Regions from separate parts of the Streptomyces sp. NPDC088747 genome, predicted to be linked through region 2. Evidence: riboswitches for the same ligand, from Rfam matches in the RefSeq annotation. Region 2 holds a riboswitch; each other region holds the start of a gene.
What was found. Region 2 has a riboswitch for cyclic di-AMP ahead of ACIP79_RS41385 (NlpC/P60 family protein). Riboswitches for the same ligand answer to the same signal wherever they lie in the genome.
Positions count from the first base shown of each region.

Region 1 (4,950 bases), on a different contig from region 2:
AAAATTGCCTCGGAGGCAAGCCTGGGGCTCAATGGAGGCATGAGTACCGCCGAGGGTTCCCACCCTTCCCCGCGCGGGGAGACCGACGGCCTGCACGTCGTCGCACCCCAGCTGCGTGAGCTGCGGCGCCGTGCCTCCCTGACCCTGGAGGCCGCGGCACGGGACGCCGGGCTCTCGCCGGCCCATCTCTCACGCCTGGAGACCGGACAGCGCCAGCCCTCGCTGCCGATGCTGCTCGCACTCGCCCGCATCTACGGTACGACGGTCTCGGAGCTGCTCGGCGAGACGGTCGCCGAGCGGGACGCCGTGGTGCGCGCCGCCGACATGGAGCCGACCGCGGCGGGCGGCTGGACCTACTGGCAGGCCGGCGGCTCCGGACGCGCGATGCAGGCTCTGCGCGTGCACGTCCCCCACGGCTCGCAGGGCGACATCGTGCGGGTCCACCCCGGTGAGGAGTGGCTCCACGTCCTGCGGGGGCGGCTGCGGCTGCGCCTCGGCGACACCGCGCACGTGCTCGCACCGGGGGACAGCGCGCACTTCGACTCGCTCACCCCGCACCGCATCGCCGCCGCCGACCGGGACGGCGCCGAGCTGCTCTTCGTACACACCCTGCTGCAGAGCCCTTCCGCCGCGCTGTGCCTGGGCCCGGCGACGGGCCACCCGAACCTGGGAGAGACGCCATGACCGAACCCACGGAACCCGGCCCGCGCCGCTCCATGGAGGACAAACTCCCGCCGGCGCTGTGGATCCGGCTGCTGATCTACGTCGCCGTGGGCCACCTCTTCGCGGGATTCGTCTACCTGCTCTTCACGCTGGGCGCGCAGAACCAGTAGGCGTCGGCCGGACCGGACGACCTGACCGGCAGGGCCGCCTGTCGAGCGGCCCGCGTCAGTCGAGGAGACGCTCGCGCAGCCGGTCGCGCAGCTCCGGGGTGATCCCGAGGGCCGTCTCCAGGTAGGCGTCGACGCCGCCCCACTTCTCCTCGATCGTCTCGAAGGCCGCGGTCAGGTACTCGGCGCGCGCGTCGAAGAGGGGGCTGAGCAGCTCCATGACCTCAGGGGAGTACGCCGAGGCGGAGGAACCGCTGCGCTGCACCCTGTAGCGGCGGTGCGCGGCGTTCGACTCCAGGTAGTCGGTGACGATGGCCTCGCGCTCGACCCCGACGGCGAGGAGCGTCACGGCTATGGAGAGGCCGGCGCGGTCCTTGCCCGCGGCGCAGTGCATCAGCGCGGGAACACTGTCCTCGGCCAGCGACCGCAGCACCTGGGAGTGCTCGGCGGTGCGGTCCCTGATGATCGCGCGGTAGGAGTTGATCATCCTGTCCGCACCCTTGCCGTCCGCGAGGAGGCCGCGCAGCTGATCGAGATCGCCGTCCCGGACCATCTTCCAGAACTCGGCGCCGTCGGCCGGGTCGGTCAGCGGGAGGTTCACGTTCCGCACGCCCGGGAGCTCGACGTCCGGGCCCTCCAGCTTCTGGTCCGAGGCGTTGCGGAAGTCGAAGATCGTGTGCAGGCCGAGTGAGCTGAGGAACACCGTGTCGTCCCCCGTGGCGTGCGCGAGGTGTCCGCTGCGGAACAGCACCCCGTACTTCACCCGGCGGCCGTCCACGGTGGGCAGGCCTCCTACGTCCCGGAAGTTGCGCACTGCGGTCAGCTCGGGCTCGGTCGACGGCACCTGCTGCGTCACGTGGGCTCCTCCCGGTCAGCCGTCGGCGCTGCTCGGCTCGCCCGCCGACGGACGTTGCGCTCCCGACGATACGACATGGGTTCGTGGGGCATGGAGTTGTCCACAGGCGTTGTTCTGGCGGGTGCGGAGCCGTTGCCCGCAGGGCGCCCGGCGGCGGCGGTGGCTGTCGCGGGCGGCGGTGGCGGTGCGAGGAAATCGATGCGGCAGATATCCACCCACGTAACATGTGACCGTTCTGTCCGTATTGGTTGCTTCATTCCAACTGGCCCTGGAATAGGGCATCCTGTGTCGACGTGCGTGAGCAGCGTCATATCCGTGACGATGTGTTGCGGCCCCGATTTGTCAACCTGCCGGAATTCCCGCGCGATTTGGCGGGTCGGAAAGGCCCTTTCTCCACGGAGGGTGACGGTGATTTCTGGATGGATCACGAATGGATCTTCCACAGAAAACCCACATGGTTGTAGGCGCGGTCTCATCTCGCTTACGTTCGCCCTCAATCCGGACGGACGCCCAATCCTGCCGCCGCCCGGAATCCGCACACTCACCCGTATGTGGCAGGAGCGGGGGACCCACAGGTATGACGCCTGTTCCGGTCTCCGGAACGGCTAGGGGTATAGCCGCGCAGCAGCGCGGCCGGGCATCTCCAGTCCGCACCCGACAGCTCACCTCGCAGGCGCCGGAGAGGAATTCGTCATGCCCGCGAAGGGTAAGCACCGCCGTCCCAAGTCCCAGCGTTTCACGCGCTCGATCGCCGTGGCCGGAACGGGTGGCGCCGCACTCGCGCTGCCGCTGATGGGAGCCACCGGAGCCCATGCGGCGACCCCGGCCTCCACCGTTTCCGCGGCAACGGGAAAGACCGCCACGGTTTCCCAGCAGACCGCCGCCACGCCCGCTTCGGCTCAGAAGACCGCGGCGAAGACGTACGCGGTTCGCGCCGGTGACTCGCTCTCGAAGATCGCCGACGACCAGAGTGTCAGCGGCGGCTGGAAGAAGCTGTACTCGGACAACCGCAAGGCCGTCGGCGAGGACCCGGCCCTGATCCATCCGGGTCTGAAGCTGACGATCGGCAAGAAGGCCGCCGCTTCGAGCGGCACGGCCAAGTCGTCCAAGTCCTCTAAGTCGACCGAGTCGTCGAAGTCGTCGGCCAAGGCGGCGACCGAGACCGCCACCACGGCCACCGACACCGCGGCTTCCAGCAGTGACTCCGGCTACACGCTGCCGGTCGAGGGCGCCACCATCGGCACCAACTACAAGGTCGCCGGCAGCATGTGGTCCAGCGGCTACCACACGGGCGTCGACTTCGTGGTCCCGACCGGCACCACCATCAAGTCCATCGCGGCCGGCACCGTCGTCTCCGCGGGCTGGGGCGGCGCGTACGGCAACCAGGTCGTCATCCAGCACGCCGACGGCCAGTACTCGCAGTACGCCCACATGTCCTCCCTCTCCGTCTCGGCCGGCCAGACCGTGACCGAGGGGCAGCAGATCGGGCTCTCCGGCGCGACCGGCAACGTGACCGGACCCCACCTGCACTTCGAGATCCGCACCACGCCGGACTACGGCTCGGACGTCGACCCGGCCGCGTACCTGCGCTCGCACGGTGTGACCGTCGGCTGACGCCGCCCCCTTCTCGCCGAAGGCCGGACCCCACGATCCCCGGGGCCCGGCCTTCGGCGTTTCTCTCAGCACATTGCGGTCTCGTGGCGCGGCCGGGGAAAGCGTCGACATGCCCGTCGAGGTGGTCGCACAGTGATCTCCGTAAGCGCTTGCCGCACCGGAGCGGACGTTCACCGGTGCCCCTCGTACGGAAGGTGTCGCATGACCACGCGCAGAGCCTTTGGAGCCCTGGCCGCCGGTGCCGCCCTCACGGCGCTCGTCCCGGCGGGGGACGCGAGTGCCGCGCCGAGGTACCGCCGCGGCGGACTGACGGCCGCGGACGACTTCCGGCACGGCCTGGGGCAGTGGGTCACCGAACTCGAGGACGGTGGCACCGTCACCGCCGCGCGCGGCGTGCTGGAGATCGACGTGCCGGGCGGCGCGACCGTCTGGTTCAGGAGGAGGCTGCGAGGGCCGTACGTCGTCGAGTACACCGCCACGCCCGTCTCCGCGGGCGGGGTCAACGACCGTGTCTCCGACCTGAACAATTTCTGGAACGCCGTCGACGTGCGCTCCCCGCACGACATCTTCGCCACCACGCGGGGCGGCGCCCTCGCGGAGTACGACCACCTCAGGACGTACTACGTCGGCTACGGCGCCAACACCAACACCACGACCAGGCTGCGCAGATACGTCGGCGAGGCGGGCGTCCGTCCCCTGGTCCTCGACTACACGGAGCCGTTGCTCACGGCGAACGAGCCGAACCGCGTCCGGATCGTCTCCGACGGCTCCACCGTCCGGTGGTTGAACAACGGGCGGCTGGTATTCGACTACAGCGACCCCGAGCCGTACACGAGTGGGCACTTCGCGTTCCGTACCACCTGGAGCCACTTCCGGATTACGGACTTCCGGGTGTGGAGGCTGTTCAACCGCCCCTAGAAGAGCCTTATTCCAGGCTTGACCCAGACTTTATGAGTGGCTTATCTCACCACACGTCAACCCTTTCCTACGGTCGCGTAGCTCACATCAGAGGTGAATCATGGCCCGATGTGGCAGACGATTCGAAGAGTGGCGACAGATCAGTGATCGGGTCGTACGTAGCGGTGGGGGACAGCTTCACCGAAGGCGTCGGCGACCCCGGGCCGGACGGGTCCTTCGTCGGTTGGGCCGACCGTTTCGCGGTCCTGCTCGCCGACCGGCGACCCGAGGGCGATTTCACCTACACCAATCTCGCCGTACGCGGAAAACTGCTCGACCAGATCGTCGAGCACCAGCTCTCGCGGGCGAAGGAGCTCGCGCCGGACATGGTCTCCTTCTGCGCGGGCGGCAACGACATCATCCGGCCGGGCGTCGACCCCGACGAGGTCGCCGAGCGCTTCGAGCGAGCGGTCGCCGACCTCACCTCCGTCGTCGGCACCGTCCTGGTGACGACCGGGTTCGACACCCGTGGCGTGCCCGTGCTGAGGCACATGCGCGGCAAGATCGCCACGTACAACGGACATCTCCGGGCCATCGCCGACCGGTACGGCTGCCCCGTCCTCGACCTGTGGTCCCTGAAGACGATTCAGGACCGCCGCGCCTGGGACGGCGACCGCCTGCACCTGTCACCCGAGGGCCACACCCGCGTGGCGCTTCGGGCCGGACAGGTCCTCGGCATCGAGGTACCGGCGG
Region 1 covers NZ_JBIVKZ010000019.1:103,574-108,523, reverse strand. The annotation lists gene ACIP79_RS34665 (helix-turn-helix domain-containing protein) at 40-684, shown strand; gene ACIP79_RS34660 (DUF6126 family protein) at 681-833, shown strand; gene ACIP79_RS34655 (tyrosine-protein phosphatase) at 889-1,686, opposite strand; cyclic di-AMP (ydaO/yuaA leader) riboswitch at 2,200-2,375, shown strand; gene ACIP79_RS34650 (peptidoglycan DD-metalloendopeptidase family protein) at 2,380-3,300, shown strand; gene ACIP79_RS34645 (DUF6250 domain-containing protein) at 3,502-4,218, shown strand; gene ACIP79_RS34640 (SGNH/GDSL hydrolase family protein) at 4,362-4,950, shown strand, end outside.
Region 1: it holds a riboswitch for cyclic di-AMP, as region 2 does, so the genes downstream of both, ACIP79_RS34650 (peptidoglycan DD-metalloendopeptidase family protein) here and ACIP79_RS41385 (NlpC/P60 family protein) in region 2, are expected to answer to the same signal.

Region 2 (4,950 bases):
GGCCCGCACAGGGGGAGCGGGCCGCCGCCGGACCTTCTCGGCGGTGGCGCCCGGTTGCCGCCCCTGGCTCGGGCGACGATGGGGAGTCGGGCACCTGGGGGAGGACGCTAAACCTGAGCGTGAGGGCTTGGTAACGCCTTGTGCGCAAGTGACTTCAATGGATCACCTGATGACCGCGAATGACCGTGATTCCGGGTCGGTGCGGCTGACTTCACAGGGTGTGATGACCGATCCGCCGAATCCGGGGCGACCAGGCTTACGCCGGTGCTATGGGTTGCACGGGGTGGGCCGGTGACAAGAGGGGCCGGAGTGCGGGAATAGGCTCCGGCTCATGGACGTACTCATCCATCTCTTCGTCGGCCTGCACATCATCGGCATCGCCTCGCTCCTCGGTGGCTTCCTCACCCAGCTGAAGGCGATGGGCCGGGGCACGGCCCGTTTCGTCCCGGCGATGCTGCACGGCGCGCTGACCATGCTGGTCACGGGCGTCGTCCTGGTCGGCCTCAACCAGGCGGACGACCAGCCGGTCGACAACGTCAAGATCGGCGTGAAGCTGGCGCTGCTGATCGTCATCCTGGGACTCGTCTACGTGAAGCGCGACGACGAGAAGGTGGAGAAGGGGCTCTTCGGGCTCGTCGGCCTGCTGACGACGGCGAACATCTTCATCGCGGTGCTCTGGACCTGATCCGACGGGGTGGGGCGGACCGGGATCAGCGGGGTGCGGGGGATCGGGTTCTTGGGCGTGCGGCGGAGCCGAATCAGCGGAGTGCGGCGGACCTGACGGCTCCGGTCGCCGCCAGCAGCCAGAGGGCCACCGCGATCCACAGCAGTACCTCTCCCAGGTTCCTGAGCCACGCGACGCCCAGGGCGGCCGAGACCGACAGGGTCGCCGCCGCCGTCATCCCCAGGGAGAACACCGTCACCCAGCGCCGGGCGTCGTAGCGGAGGCGCGGCCGGGCCTCCGCGGCCGCCAGGACGCAGCACAGGGCCAGGCCGAGGACGAGCAGGGCGGTGGTGACGGCGCGCAGGACGCCGTTGTCGTCGCCGTTCCACAGGAAGGCGTCGGCGTTGTGCGCCGCGACGAGCTGGGCCCCGGCCAGCGCCGAGATGCCGAGCGCGCCGCCCGCGACCCAGTGGTCCCCGGCGCCCGTGACCACCTCCCTGATGTCGAAGTGCGCGAACGCCACCCCGTAGAGCGCGATCCCGAGCCAGAAGAGCACCAGTGCGGCATGCGCGAGCCAGTCGGCCCCCACGGCCGCGGCGAGGGTGGCGCCCAGCACCGAGAGCCCCTGGGTGGCCACGCAGACGAGGAACACCCCGCCCGGCATACGGCGACTCCAGTGCCGTACGACGAGGAGGAGCAGCACCGGCCACAGCACCGCCGAGAGCGCCAGCAGGGCCCCGGCGACCTCCTGCCACCCCAGCAGGGACAGCCGCGTGCCGAGGACGGCGGTCGCCGCGACGGCGGTGAGCCCGGCGGGTGTCCCCGCCTCCGTCGCCCAGCGCGTCCGCTCCCGCAGCAGCCGTACGGCGAAGTCCGCGGCGAGCGCGAGCCAGGCGACGGACGCCAGGACCAGGGCGACCCGGGACAGCGTCTCGTGGCCGGTCAGCCGCAGTCCGACCGAGATGATTCCGGACGCCATGACGGCGGCAGCGGCGGCCGGCGGACGCTCGGCCCACCAGGCACGGAGCTGGGAGATGGCTGGCATGGCCCGATGCTAGGGAGCTTCGGACGCCTTGCCCGCGGGGCACGCGCGCGTGGAGGACGAAAACGTGCTCCACGCGCGCGTGCCCCGCGGATGGTGCCGTGAGGACGGTGCGCCGGTGCGCTACGCGGGCCGTACGACGCTGTAGATGGCCGACTCACCGTCGTAGAAGATCGACTCCTCGCGGACGTACGCACCCGGCTTCGGGGCGTGGATCATCATGCCGTTGCCGATGTAGAGGCCGACGTGGCTGATGTCGTCGTAGAAGAAGACCAGGTCACCGGGTTGTGCCTCGGAGACGGAGACGGTCGTGCCGGCGGTCACCTGGTCGTAGGTGACGCGCGGGAGGGTGACACCCGCGGCCTTCCAGGCGGCCTGGGTGAGGCCCGAGCAGTCGTACGAGCCGGGGCCGGTCGCACCCCAGACGTACGGCTTCCCGATCTGGGCGCGGGCGAAGGCGATGGCCTTGGCCGACTTCGTCGAGTACGAGGAGTCACCGGTGGTGACAGTGCCGGAGGTGCCCGTCGTCGCGCTCGGCGACGACTCCTGGGCCGCCTTCGCCGCGGCTGCCGCGTCCGCCTGCTGCTGCGCCAGCTCCGCCGCCTTGCGCTCGGCCTCCTTGCGCCGCTCCGCCTCGATCGCCGCCAGCCGCGCCTTCTCCTCGGCGGTCAGCTGCGAGAGCAGCTCGCGCGCCTTGGCGAGCTTCTGCTGGACGTCGGTCTTGGAGGCCTTGAGAGCGTCCTGCGTCGTGGACAGCGTCTCCAGACCCTGCGTCGCCTCCGTGCGCTTCTCGGTGGCGGCGGCCTGATCCGTGACGTAGTCGTCGACGGCCGCCTTCTGGCGGGTGGTCAGCCGGCTCATCAGCTGGGTCTGGTCGAAGTAGTCCTGCGGGTTGTCGGCCAGCAGCAGGGAGGCGGTGTCGGGAGCGGCGGCGCCGGTGCGGTACTGGGCCGCGGCGTATGAACCGAGCTCCTCACGCGCGGTGTTGAGCTTCTCCGTGCGCTGCGCGACGTCGTCGAGAAGGGTGTCGACCTTCTTGCGCTGCTTGGAGGTCTTCTCCTTGGCCGCGTTGTACTTGTCGGTGGCCGACTCGGCCTGCCGGTAGAGGTCGTCGATTTTCTTCTCGACCTCTTCGAGGCTCGGCTTCGGCTCGGCCGACGGCGTGGCGGCCGCCGTCTGCGAGAGCAGGGCGACCGAGGTGAGGGCCGCTGTGGCGAGAGCGGGGGCCGTGCCGGCCACGCGCGAGCCCGAGAACCATTTGCGTTGCGACGCCAACGGAGGCGACTCCTTCCATCATCCGCCTACCGGGTTAGCTGTCGGGTTCGGGCGGGTGGTTCGGAAGGGTTGCCCTACGGTCCTGCCCGACAAGGCAGTTGGACCGATTCACCCCAAGTTCGGTGGGTCCCCGATTCCGGCTGCCGCAAGGCGCACCGGACTCAGCGGAGGCCGCCACGGCCCGGCGACGTTCGCCGGTGGGGGTCGGGCGGCCTGATCAGCACGCTAACCAACTCGTAAGGCTTCTGTGAAGGTTGATGTTCGAAATGCCCGATACGTTTTCGTGACCTTAGTCATGGGCCTCGTTCCCGCCGGTCAATTCGGAGAGTTATCGGGCGAGTTGTCCGACGGGGGGCGGGGTGGGTGATGGGGCGCGTGATCCGGCGGAGCCGCCCTGCGTGTGGGTGGGAAGGGTGCGGACGGGCCCCCGCGTGGACGGTTGCTGAAAGTGACGGAGCTGTTCTGGAGGGTAGGGGGAGATGGAGGGCGCAAAGAGGCCGAGCGGCCGGTGGGGCTCTACCACCGCTGCGGATACCGCCGCGGACTTCTCGGGGTGGCGGCGGGGTGTCAGTGGGGCCGCCTAGACTCGGAGAGCGATGAGCAGCCTCTTTGACGACAGCTTCCTGGCGGACCTCAAGCCCTCCGGGGCCCACGAGGAAGAACCCCCGCCGCCTCCCGAGGACGGGACGGCCGAGCAGCTTCCGGACGACCTGTTCGGCGGCCGCTTCGACGTGCCGCCGAGCAGGGACGCGTACTACCGCGACGGTGCCCCGCGCCCCGCCGTGGACCCGGCCGCGCTCCTGGACGGGCTGAACGAGAACCAGCGGTCGGCCGTGACGCACTCCGGCGCCCCGCTGCTCATCGTGGCCGGAGCGGGCTCGGGCAAGACCCGCGTGCTCACCCACCGGATCGCGTATCTGCTGGGCGAGCGCCAGGTCCACCCCGGCCAGATCCTCGCGATCACCTTCACGAACAAGGCCGCGGGCGAGATGAAGGAGCGCGTCGAGCAGCTCGTCGGCCCGCGCGCCAACGCGATGTGGGTGATGACCTTCCACAGCGCGTGCGTACGGATCCTGCGCCGCGAGAGCAAACGGCTCGGCTTCACCTCCTCGTTCTCGATCTACGACGCCGCCGACAGCAAGCGGCTGATGGCCCTGGTCTGCCGTGACCTGGACCTAGACCCGAAGCGGTTCCCGCCGAAGTCCTTCAGCGCCAAGATCTCGAACCTGAAGAACGAGCTGATCGACGAGGAGGACTTCGCCGCCCAGGCCGTCGACGGTTTCGAGAAGACCGTCGCCCAGGCCTACGCGATGTACCAGTCGCGGCTGCGCGAGGCCAACGCCCTCGACTTCGACGACCTGATCATGACCACGGTCAATCTGCTGCGCGCCTTCCCGGACGTCGCCGAGCACTACCACCGCCGTTTCCGGCACGTGCTCGTCGACGAGTACCAGGACACCAACCACGCGCAGTACGCCCTCGTGCGCGAACTCGTCGGCACCTCTGAGCACCCCGTGGACGTGCCGCCGAGCGAGCAGGACGTGCCGCCCGCCGAGCTGTGCGTGGTGGGTGACGCCGACCAGTCGATCTACGCCTTCCGCGGCGCCACGATCCGCAACATCCTCCAGTTCGAGGAGGACTACCCGAACGCGACGACGATCCTCCTGGAGCAGAACTACCGCTCCACCCAGACGATCCTCAGCGCCGCCAACGCGGTCATCGAGCGCAACGAATCCCGCCGCCCCAAGAACCTGTGGACGAACGCGGGCGCGGGATCCACCATCACCGGCTACGTCGCCGACACCGAGCACGACGAGGCCCAGTTCGTCGCCGACGAGATAGACCGTCTCACCGACGCGGGCGACGCCAAGGCGGGCGACGTCGCGGTCTTCTACCGTACGAACGCGCAGTCCCGTGTCTTCGAAGAGGTCTTCATCCGCGTCGGCCTGCCCTACAAGGTCGTCGGCGG
Region 2 covers NZ_JBIVKZ010000028.1:47,300-52,249, forward strand. The annotation lists gene ACIP79_RS41375 (hypothetical protein) at 332-685, shown strand; gene ACIP79_RS41380 (tellurite resistance/C4-dicarboxylate transporter family protein) at 759-1,709, opposite strand; gene ACIP79_RS41385 (NlpC/P60 family protein) at 1,830-2,981, opposite strand; cyclic di-AMP (ydaO/yuaA leader) riboswitch at 2,989-3,158, opposite strand; gene pcrA (DNA helicase PcrA) at 3,578-4,950, shown strand, end outside.

Region 3 (4,950 bases), on a different contig from region 2:
CGGGAGGGCGGCGAAGCGGTCAATTCACCCGCAATCGCCCGGCGTGGCGAACAGGGCGTCTTCCGGGGCGACATGCCGCGCACTTGAGGGCATGTCGCCCCACCGACTGAGCGCCAACTCCCTTGGCGGCGGTCGGATGCGCGGCCGGAAGGCAGGCAACTCGCAGGAGATTCCGCCGGTTTGCGCAGGCGCGGCAGGCTCGTTATACGCGGATTGCGCATGCTTCCAGGGGAGTTCACTGGTCCGCTCCACTTGTCCCCCGGGTGGTCACAAGTGACTTGAGGGGCGCAAAAAGCTGACGCTCCCTCAACATTGTGATCTTCACGTGATCTGCGCTGCATCGACTTGTGACAAGCGTTCGAGTGTCGATACGTTCCTCGTCAGCGCGGATCATCCGTCGCCGGCGTCCTCGGGCGTCGCTGTTGTCACCTGCTGTCACGCGAAAGGTTTCCGTATGCTCACCGGGAACGGCCGTCATCGTCGCCCCCGTCAGGCCCCGGCTCTCGTCGTCGCGGCAGGGGTCACCGGATCGGCCATCGTGATCCCGTTGCTCGCCGCCACGGGTGCGAGCGCGGCCGACGCCACGACCTGGGACCGCGTCGCGGAGTGCGAGACGGGTGCCTCCTGGAGCGAGAACACCGGCGACGGGTACTACGGCGGGCTGCACTTGACCCAGTGGGACTGGGAGAACTACGGCGGCCTCGACTTCGCCCCGAGCGCCGACCAGGCCAGCCGCTCGCAGCAGATAGCCGTCGCCGAGAAGATCCTCGACGGACGCGGAATCGCCGCCTGGCCCACCTGTGGCCCCCTCTCCGCGCTCAGCAAGGAGTCGGCCCAGGTGGACATCGACACCGGCATCGGAGGCGTCCTGACGCCGTCCAGCGGGTCGACGGATTCGACGGATTCGACCGACTCGACCGGCCTGTCCGGCTCGACCGGCTCCTCCACCCCCTCGCCGTCCGCCTCCCCCTCCTCCTCGGCCTCCTCGGACACCTCCACGGATTCGGCCAAGTCGGGCAATGTAGACGCGAGCGCGACCAAGGGTGGCGATTCGGACAAGTCCACCCCGAGCGCCGATCCTTCGGGCACGGCGAGCGGCTCCGGACGTCACCGCGGCACCTCCGCCGATGACGCGGCCGCCGACCGTACGGACGACAGCTCGGCCGGGCGCCACGCCTCGCGCGACTCCGCGACGGCCCGTGAGACCCCCGCGGCCTCCTACCCGGCCGTCGTCGACGAGAGGCTCTCGGTCATCGCGGACGCCTTCGGCCTCGTCGGTCAGTGGCTCGACCCGTCCGCCGCGGACGAGGAGGCGGCGGACGTCGAGGCGCCGGTCATCTTCCCCGGTCACGGCCTCGACAATGCTGCCGAACCGGCCCAGAACTAGGCAGAGTTCGCGTCATGGTTCGGCCGTGAATGTCCGGTTTGGCGAGAATGAGAGATGGATCTCAGACCCCCTGATCGTCTTTGATATTCCGCCGTTCGCCTGTCTACGGTCGTGACCGCTCGCCACTGGTGAGCCCCGTGGGTCGCAACGCCGAATCCTGCCAACGGCCTTACGGGAACAGTCGTCGCGTCAAGCGCCGTAGGCAGGAGCGGGGGACCCAAGGTAAGTGCCGGGCCCGGTGGTTGACCGGGAACGGCTTGGGGTGAAGACGTGCGCCGAGAGGTGCGCGGCCGGGCACTCACCCGCCCGAACCCGACAGCTCACCTCGCAGGCGTCGGTGAGGGGATCACTTCATGCTGCGTTCGTGCAAGGGCAAGCACCGTCGTCCGACCGTTCTCGACCGGACCGCCCGCATCGCCACCCTCGCGGGAGTGACCGGCGTCGCCGTCGCCGCCCCGCTGATGGCGTCCGGCACCGCCTCCGCCGCCACCACCTCCGAGTGGGACACCGTCGCCCAGTGCGAGTCCGGCGGCAACTGGTCCATCAACACGGGCAACGGCTACTACGGCGGCCTGCAGTTCTCCGCCTCCACCTGGTCCGCCTACGGCGGCAGCGCCTACGCCTCCACCGCCGACCAGGCCTCCAAGTCCCAGCAGATAACCGTCGCCGAGAAGGTCCTCGCGGCCCAGGGCAAGGGCGCCTGGCCGTCCTGCGGCACCGGCCTGTCGGGCGCCGCGTACGACGGCGGCACGAGCGACTCGTCGTCGTCTTCGTCGTCCTCCTCCTCGTCGTCCTCGGACAACTCGCAGAGCACCACCCCCTCGCAGCAGCCGAGCACGAAGACCGACGAGCAGCGCGCCTCGCGTTCCTCGGAGCGTGCGACCGCCGCCAAGAAGACCGTCCAGACCCCGACCGGCAAGACGGTCAAGAAGGGCGACGGCGAGTACAAGGTCAAGAAGGACGACACCCTCAGCGCCATCGCCGAGGCGAAGAACGTCAAGGGCGGCTGGCAGAAGCTGTTCAAGCTGAACAAGGACATCGTCGACGACGCGGACTTCATCTACCCGGGTCAGCAGCTCCACCTCAGCTGACGGCCGAGGTCGCCGGCCCACGGCGGTCGGCCGGCGACAGACATCCGGTTCATGGCTGAACCACAGCCCGCTCACATACGTGGTCCTCATACTGAGGGCCTCGTGCGGGTCACCCCCCGTCCCCCACGGGCTCCCCGCTCCGGTGCGTGTTCCCCCGTACGCACCGGGGCGGGGTTTTTTCTTTCCGGGTCCGGCCGGGCGGCGCGCTCCACCCGCACCCCGGTTTTCGTTCCCTTTTTGTTCCGTTCTGGAACAATGTTTACTCTCAGTTCTGCCCAAGAGGTGGTCGACCGGCTGGCCGAAGCGTCCGGGCCGGTTAGGCTCATCCCGCGGGGCTGCCACAGTCCCGCGTACCCGCGTCACATCCCAGAAGGAGATGCTCGTGCCGTCCATCGACGTCGTCGTAGCCCGGGAAATCCTCGACTCGCGAGGGAACCCCACCGTCGAGGTCGAGGTCGGCCTCGATGACGGCAGCACCGGTCGTGCCGCCGTCCCGTCCGGCGCCTCCACCGGCGCCTTCGAGGCCATCGAGCTGCGCGACGGTGACCCCAACCGCTACCACGGCAAGGGTGTCGAGAAGGCCGTCCTCGCCGTCATCGAGCAGATCGGCCCGGAGCTCGTCGGCTACGACGCCACCGAGCAGCGCCTGATCGACCAGGCGATGTTCGACCTGGACGCCACCGACAACAAGGGCTCGCTCGGCGCCAACGCCATCCTCGGCGTCTCCCTCGCCGTCGCCCACGCCGCCTCCGAGGCCAGCGACCTCCCCCTCTTCCGCTACCTGGGCGGCCCGAACGCGCACCTGCTGCCCGTTCCGATGATGAACATCCTGAACGGCGGGTCGCACGCCGACTCCAACGTCGACATCCAGGAGTTCATGATCGCCCCGATCGGCGCGGAGTCCTTCTCCGAGGCGCTGCGCTGGGGCGCCGAGGTCTACCACACCCTCAAGAAGGTGCTGAAGACCAAGGGCCTGTCCACCGGTCTCGGCGACGAGGGCGGCTTCGCCCCGAACCTGGAGTCCAACCGCGCCGCGCTCGACCTCATCCTCGAGGCCATCAAGCAGGCCGGTTACGTCCCCGGCGAGCAGATCGCGCTCGCGCTCGACGTCGCCGCGTCCGAGTTCTACAAGGACGGCAAGTACGAGTTCGAGGGCAAGTCCCGCTCGGCCGCCGAGATGACCGAGTACTACGAGGAGCTCGTCTCCGCGTACCCGCTCGTCTCCATCGAGGACCCGCTGTACGAGGACGACTGGGCCGGCTGGAACGTCATCACCGAGAAGCTGGGCGACAAGGTCCAGATCGTCGGCGACGACCTCTTCGTCACCAACCCGGAGCGTCTGGCCCGCGGCATCGAGGAGGGCTCCGCGAACGCCCTGCTCGTCAAGGTCAACCAGATCGGCTCGCTGACCGAGACGCTGGACGCCGTGGAGATGGCGCAGCGCAACGGCTTCAAGTGCATGATGTCGCACCGCTCCGGTGAGACCGAGGACGTCACCATCGCCGACCTCGCGGTCGCGGTGAACTGCGGTCAGATCAAGACCGGCGCCCCGGCCCGCTCGGACCGCGTCGCCAAGTACAACCAGCTGCTGCGCATCGAGGAGATCCTCGACGACGCCGCGGTGTACGCCGGCCGCAGCGCGTTCCCCCGCTTCAAGGGCTGAGCCGTACAGGCTCGGTAGCGTCGTACGTACGTCCCCGTACTCGGTCCCGTACCGTGTGCGGGGACGTACGTACGTGCAGGCAGGGATCGGGGAGGCGGGACTCATGGCCGTGAAGGACCGGGACCGGTTCTCCACCGCGACCAGGATCAAGCTGCTCGGCGAGCAGACGGCGGCCCGGGTCTACCGCTCCCAGACCAAGCGGCAGGCCCGCCGCTCGCGGCTCACCGGACGGGCGGCGCTCCTCGCCCTCGTCATCTGTTCCCTGGTCGTGGCTCTGGCGTACCCGATAAGGCAGTACGTGTCCCAGCGCGCCGAGGTCGCCGGTCTGGAGCGGCAGCGGGAAGAGGCACGCGCCCGGGTCGAGCAGCTGCGCGATCTCAAGGCGCGCTGGCAGGACGACTCGTTCGCGGAGCAGCAGATCCGGGACCGGCTGCACTATGTGATGCCGGGGGAGACCGGCTACATCGTGATCGACCCGGACGCGGCGAAGCAGTCCCGGGTCGACCAGGGCGCGGCCGACCGCCCCTGGTACTCCAACGTGTGGGACGGCGTGGACGAGGCCGACCGCTCGGGCGGGTGACGTACCGCCCGGCCGCCGCGGCCGATGACGTGTCGTCCGTGTCCCGCGTTACGTAATCCCACAGCCGACCCAAGGAAAGACAACACCCAGGCATGCAGACGCCCCCGCCCACCACTCCCTTCACCGAGCCGACCGACGCAGACGTCGAGGCCTTCAGGCAGCAGCTCGGGCGCCCGCCGCGCGGGCTGCGCGCGATCGCGCACCGCTGTCCCTGCGGTCAGCCGGACGT
Region 3 covers NZ_JBIVKZ010000008.1:90,799-95,748, reverse strand. The annotation lists gene ACIP79_RS20300 (transglycosylase family protein) at 455-1,387, shown strand; cyclic di-AMP (ydaO/yuaA leader) riboswitch at 1,572-1,736, shown strand; gene ACIP79_RS20295 (transglycosylase family protein) at 1,741-2,478, shown strand; gene eno (phosphopyruvate hydratase) at 2,855-4,141, shown strand; gene ACIP79_RS20285 (septum formation initiator family protein) at 4,245-4,721, shown strand; gene ACIP79_RS20280 (DUF501 domain-containing protein) at 4,814-4,950, shown strand, end outside.
Region 3: it holds a riboswitch for cyclic di-AMP, as region 2 does, so the genes downstream of both, ACIP79_RS20295 (transglycosylase family protein) here and ACIP79_RS41385 (NlpC/P60 family protein) in region 2, are expected to answer to the same signal.

Region 4 (4,950 bases), on a different contig from region 2:
CGCGGCCGTGTACGCGTCGAGGACGGCGAAGGACTGGGCCTCGTCGGCGGTCCAGCCGAAGACGTTGCCGCCGAGGGCGAGCGGGAAGACCTCGAGGTCGGACGAGCCGAGCTTGCGAAGAGAAGTCATGCCCAACTTCAACATGCCCGGCGGACAGCCGTATTCCGGACATGCCTGACCGGCGGCACCGACGTCGGGGGATCGCCGTCAAAGCCGCCGGAAGGTCAGGGAACTCGCACGATCAGGGGGTGAGGCCCTTGCTCTGGAGCCAGGCCATCGGGTCGATCCCGGTCTCGGCTCCGCCGGGGTGCACCTCCAGGTGGAGGTGTGCGCCGGTGACGTTGCCGGTCGCGCCCACGCGGCCAATGACATCGCCGGTGGCGACCTTCTGCCCGACGCTGACGCTGATCGACGACTGGTGGCAGAACCAGAGCTCCGTGCCGTCGTCGAGGGTGAGGATCGTGCGGTAGCCGTAGGAACCGGCCCAGCCCGCCTCCGTGATGGTGCCGCTGTGCACGGCCTTGATCAGCGTGCCGGTGGGCGCCGCGAAGTCCAGGCCGGTGTGGTAGCCGGAGGACCACAGCGCGCCGGCCTGACCGAAGGTCGAGGTGATGGTGTACGAGGAGGTCGGCAGCGTGTAGCTCTTGGCGAGCTCGGCGAGACGCTCGGCCTCGGCCTTCGCCTCCGCCTCTTCCTCCGCCTTCTTCTTCGCCGCGGCGGCCTTGGCCTCGGCCGCGTCCTCCGCCTTCTTCGCGGCGTCGGAGGCCTTCTTCACGGCGGCGGCCTGGGCGGCCTGCTGCGCCGCGGTGTCGGCCTGGTCCTGCTGCACCTCGGCCTGCTGCATGATGCGGGCGCGCAGCACCTCGCCGGCGTCCGTGGCGCCCTGCTCGGTGTCGGCCGTGGTCAGGCCGGCGGAGGTGAACGGCGTGGTTGAACCCGCGGGTTCGGGGGAGGTGTCGTCCGAGAGGATCGTGCCCACGGACGGGAGGTCGGGCAGTGAGATCGAGACCGGCGGCTTGCCGGGGGCCGCGGTGGCCATACCGCCCGCGCCGACGGCGGCTATGACACCGACGCCCAGAACGGTGGAGCTGCGCGCGAGTCCGCCGCCTCCACGCTGCTTGGAGACGCGGTGCCGGCCGCGGATGGGAGCGAGGGAGTCCGCGGTGGGATTCCACTCCTCCCGGGGGCCCTCGTCGTCAGCGCCGAAACCGAAGGTGTGCGTTCCGCTCGGCGGATACGAGGGTGCCTGGGCAGGCCCGTTGGACGCCACGTGGGCGTGCTCCTTTCCTTCCTTCTCGCCTACCGGGTTAGCTGACGGGTTCGGAGCAGGAAGGTCTCCTACGCGCGTCAAACGGCGGTGTCTCCACCGCGAAAGACGCTCGATTCACCCCAAGTTGGTGGTTCCCCGGCTCCCTTTCGGGATTAGGCGCGTGCGCACGGAGCCGTCTCTCGTGACGGCTGGGACGACCGCGCTGCGTTATCGAACGTTAATAGACGCGGGCCCTGGATTCCAAGCTGTTCTGATTGATCATTAACGCTCGCGGCCAGGACTTTCAGGTCATCACCGGAGTAAAACGGGCGAGTTGGCCACACCGCTTCCGTCACACCTCCGCTGACGGTATGTCAGTTGTTATGCGGAGGGGCGTCATTCGATCACTCCCGGTGACCAAGGGGGCGGTCCACTCGTCGACGCGGTGCTGCGAGGTGCCCGACGTACGGCGAGCAGCGCCATGTCGTCCGTCAGGCCGCCGCCCGAGTGCCGCCGGACATCCTCCGCGAGGGCGGTCAGCAGCGCCTCGGGCGCCGGGAAGGTCCACCCGGCGAGGCGCGCCGCGGGATCGTAGAAACGTCCGCGTTCGTCACGCGCCTCGGACAGCCCGTCCGTGTGCGCGAGCAGGGTCGCCCCCTCGGGGAACACCGCCTCCTGCGCGAGGTCGGCCCAGACGTTCAGCCCGCCCATGCCCAGCGGGAGCGCGGGCTCCCCGGCGTCCAGCACGACGAGCGAGCCGTCCGCGTGCAGGAGCAGCGGCGGCGGATGGCCGCGGTTGACGAGCCGTACGGTCTCCGCGCCGTGCGGGATCTCCGCGAGCACCGCCGTGGCGAACCCCTCGAAGGCGTCCAGGTCGTCGCGCCTGCCGGCCTCTCGCGCCAGAGCCCGCTCCAGGCGCCCTGCCACCGCTTCCAGCGACGCCTCCTGCTCGGCGGCCTCCCGGAATGCCCCGATGACGACGGCGACGACGGCGACCGCGCCCATGCCCTTGCCCCGTACGTCGCCCAGGATCACGCGTACCCCGTACGGCGAGTCCTGCACCGCGTACAGGTCACCTCCGATGAACGCGTCCTGCTGCGCCGCCTCGTAGCGCGCCGCGATGTCGAGCCCGCCGATCCGCTTCTCGGGCTGCGGCAGGACGGCCCGCTGGGCGGCCTCGGCGATCTCGCGGACGGAGGCGAGCCGTGCGTTACCGCGGCGGACCAGGACGTTGATGAAAGCGGCCAGGACCGCGGCCGTGGCCACCGTGACCGTCTCGGTGACCGCCTCCGCCAGCAGGACGACGTCGAGCCTGATGTGGATCGCGACCAGCAGGACGACGGCACCGGCGCCGGTGAGGACGGTGCCGCGCAGCGTGTAGAGGGGCGCCGCCACGAGCGGGGCCGCGGTGAGGAGGGGGCCGCCGGTGAAGTCGCGCGGGGTGAAGTATTCGTATACGGCCCCGGTGAGGATGAGCAGCACGGGGAGCACCCGGACGAACCTTCGCGTGCCGGAGATCCCGCGCCGGTTCTCTCCCGCCGGTCCGGGCGGGTCTCCCGACCGCTGCGCACCTGCTCGCTGCCGCACCCGTCCAGGTTTCCGGCAGCGGGGCCGGGCGGCGACCGGTGTGGGCCGACCGGGCGACGCCGGGGACCGGATCCGCGACCGACGGGACGGGACGGGACGGGAGACGGAAACACCGCAAGACGGCACCGCCAGGCGGAAGCGCCGCTACGCGAAAACACCTAGGGCCGGAACTCGTGAATCCGAGTTCCGGCCCTAGGCCACAAGTAGCGGGGACAGGATTTGAACCTGCGACCTCTGGGTTATGAGCCCAGCGAGCTACCGAGCTGCTCCACCCCGCGTCGTTAAACCCAACTATACGCCACTCGCAGGACGCCCCGCACCACAGTTGCCGCCCACCCCTCAGCCGGCCGGATTACCGTTGTGCGTGAGCGTCTCCCACGACACGAAGAGATCGTCCGTGCCGGCCGGCCGCGTCTGCTCGGCCAGCCGGTGGGCGGCCGGGACGTGCACGTCGAGCCGGTCCTCCAGGTGGTTGAGCGCGACCTCCAGGTCGGGCCCCATGTTCCGGTCGACCCGCCCGCCGCACAGCCACCCGGGCGCCGTCTCCCCCATCTGGTACCTGGAGTGGAAGTCGAGCGCGGCCTTCAGCCGGTCCTTGACGTCGCCGTAGAGGTCCACGCCCTGGTGCCAGGCGGTCTCGGCGATGTGCGCGGTCGCGGCGAGCGAGTACCCGACGTGCTTGAAGTTGCGGCAGGTCTCCTGCGAGACCCCGTCCGTGTACCGCTGCTGCCCGAACCAGTACGTGGTCAGCTTCTGCGGGGTGTCGACGGTGCTGCCCGCGGGCGTCAGCGGCACCTTCCCGTCCTTGGCGAGGTAGAAGTACGCGGGCACCCGCTGCCGGAACCGCTCGACGGCGTCGTCGAACGCCTTGTGGTCGTCGAGGAACACGGCGATGCCGATGGCGGCGTCGGTCATGACGAGGTCCCAGTTCCCGTTGTAGTCGGGGACCTTCCTGCTGACCTCGGGAAGATAGGCGGTCCGCAGCATGCCCTGGAACCGCGCGACGCCGGCCGCGGGCCAGCCGCCCCCGGTGTGCCGCACGATCTCCCCGGCCCGCGCCCACGTCGACCCGGCCCACGCGGTCTGGAGACCGGCGTTGCCCGCCGTGTGCCTCTTCACCTTCGCCGACCAGGCGTCCATGATCTGGACGGCCTTGTCCGCGTGCTCCAGCTTGCCCGTGATGCTCCACAGCAGCGCCTGCGTGTACGCCGCGATCGCGTCCTCGCGCTCCTCGACGCAACCGTGCCCGGCCCGGTCGCCGGGCGGGCACTCCACGGTCGTGTACGGCTTCGCCTCGTACCTGTACGACCCGTACTTGCTGTCCCGCATGTCCAGGAACGCCTGGAGCCACGGCTGCTTTCCGGCTTCCACGTGTTCGCGTACGGCGGTCAGCTGGTCCTTGCTGACCAGCACCCCGGGGTGCGCGAACGCCGCGTCCGCGGACCGCGCCCGCACCGTCCGCGTCTGCGCCGACATCCCGCACGACGCCACCACCCCGACCAGCACCGGCGCCAACAGCACCGCCGTCAAACGCCGCCCCACTGAACCCATGGCTGCTCCTACCTCCGAGTCGGCTCAGGAGCAGCCTGACGTGGGGAGCGGGGGGTCGCAGGATCTCTTAGCCCGCACGGGGACGATCTTTCAGCCCGTCCGGCGTTTGAGGACGAGCGCGAAGCGCGAAAGGGGGGTCTGGGGGCGCAGCCCCCAGGAACGGGACGGGAAGGGGCGGAGGGGGCGAGAAAACACGGGCTACGGAGGAGCTACCCCAGCAGATGCAGGTTGGGCGCCATCGCCCGAGACTCGTACTCCGGCAGCACGACGACCTCGACCCCCGCGGCCATCAGAACCCCGTTCCCGTCGGCCCCGGCGACGAACGTGTCCGGCTCCCGCCACGCGGTGACAACCCGCCGCACCCCCGCATCGACGATGAGCCGAGCGCACGGCACGGCCCGCGACACCCGCCGCGCACACGGCTCAAGGCTGCTGTAGACCGTGGCGCCCCCGAGCCGAGGATCGGCGGGGTCGATCTTGCCGAGCGCCGCCTCCTCCGCGTGCACCACGGGATCCCCACCCTCCCGGGAGTACCCACGCGCCAGCTCGGTCCCGTCCGCGGC
Region 4 covers NZ_JBIVKZ010000002.1:818,995-823,944, reverse strand. The annotation lists gene ACIP79_RS08285 (aldo/keto reductase) at 1-129, opposite strand, end outside; gene ACIP79_RS08280 (M23 family metallopeptidase) at 242-1,270, opposite strand; cyclic di-AMP (ydaO/yuaA leader) riboswitch at 1,282-1,439, opposite strand; gene ACIP79_RS08275 (PP2C family protein-serine/threonine phosphatase) at 1,646-2,836, opposite strand; tRNA gene ACIP79_RS08270 (tRNA-Met) at 3,041-3,114, opposite strand; gene ACIP79_RS08265 (alginate lyase family protein) at 3,176-4,387, opposite strand; gene ACIP79_RS08260 (dihydrofolate reductase family protein) at 4,597-4,950, opposite strand, start outside.
Region 4: it holds a riboswitch for cyclic di-AMP, as region 2 does, so the genes downstream of both, ACIP79_RS08280 (M23 family metallopeptidase) here and ACIP79_RS41385 (NlpC/P60 family protein) in region 2, are expected to answer to the same signal.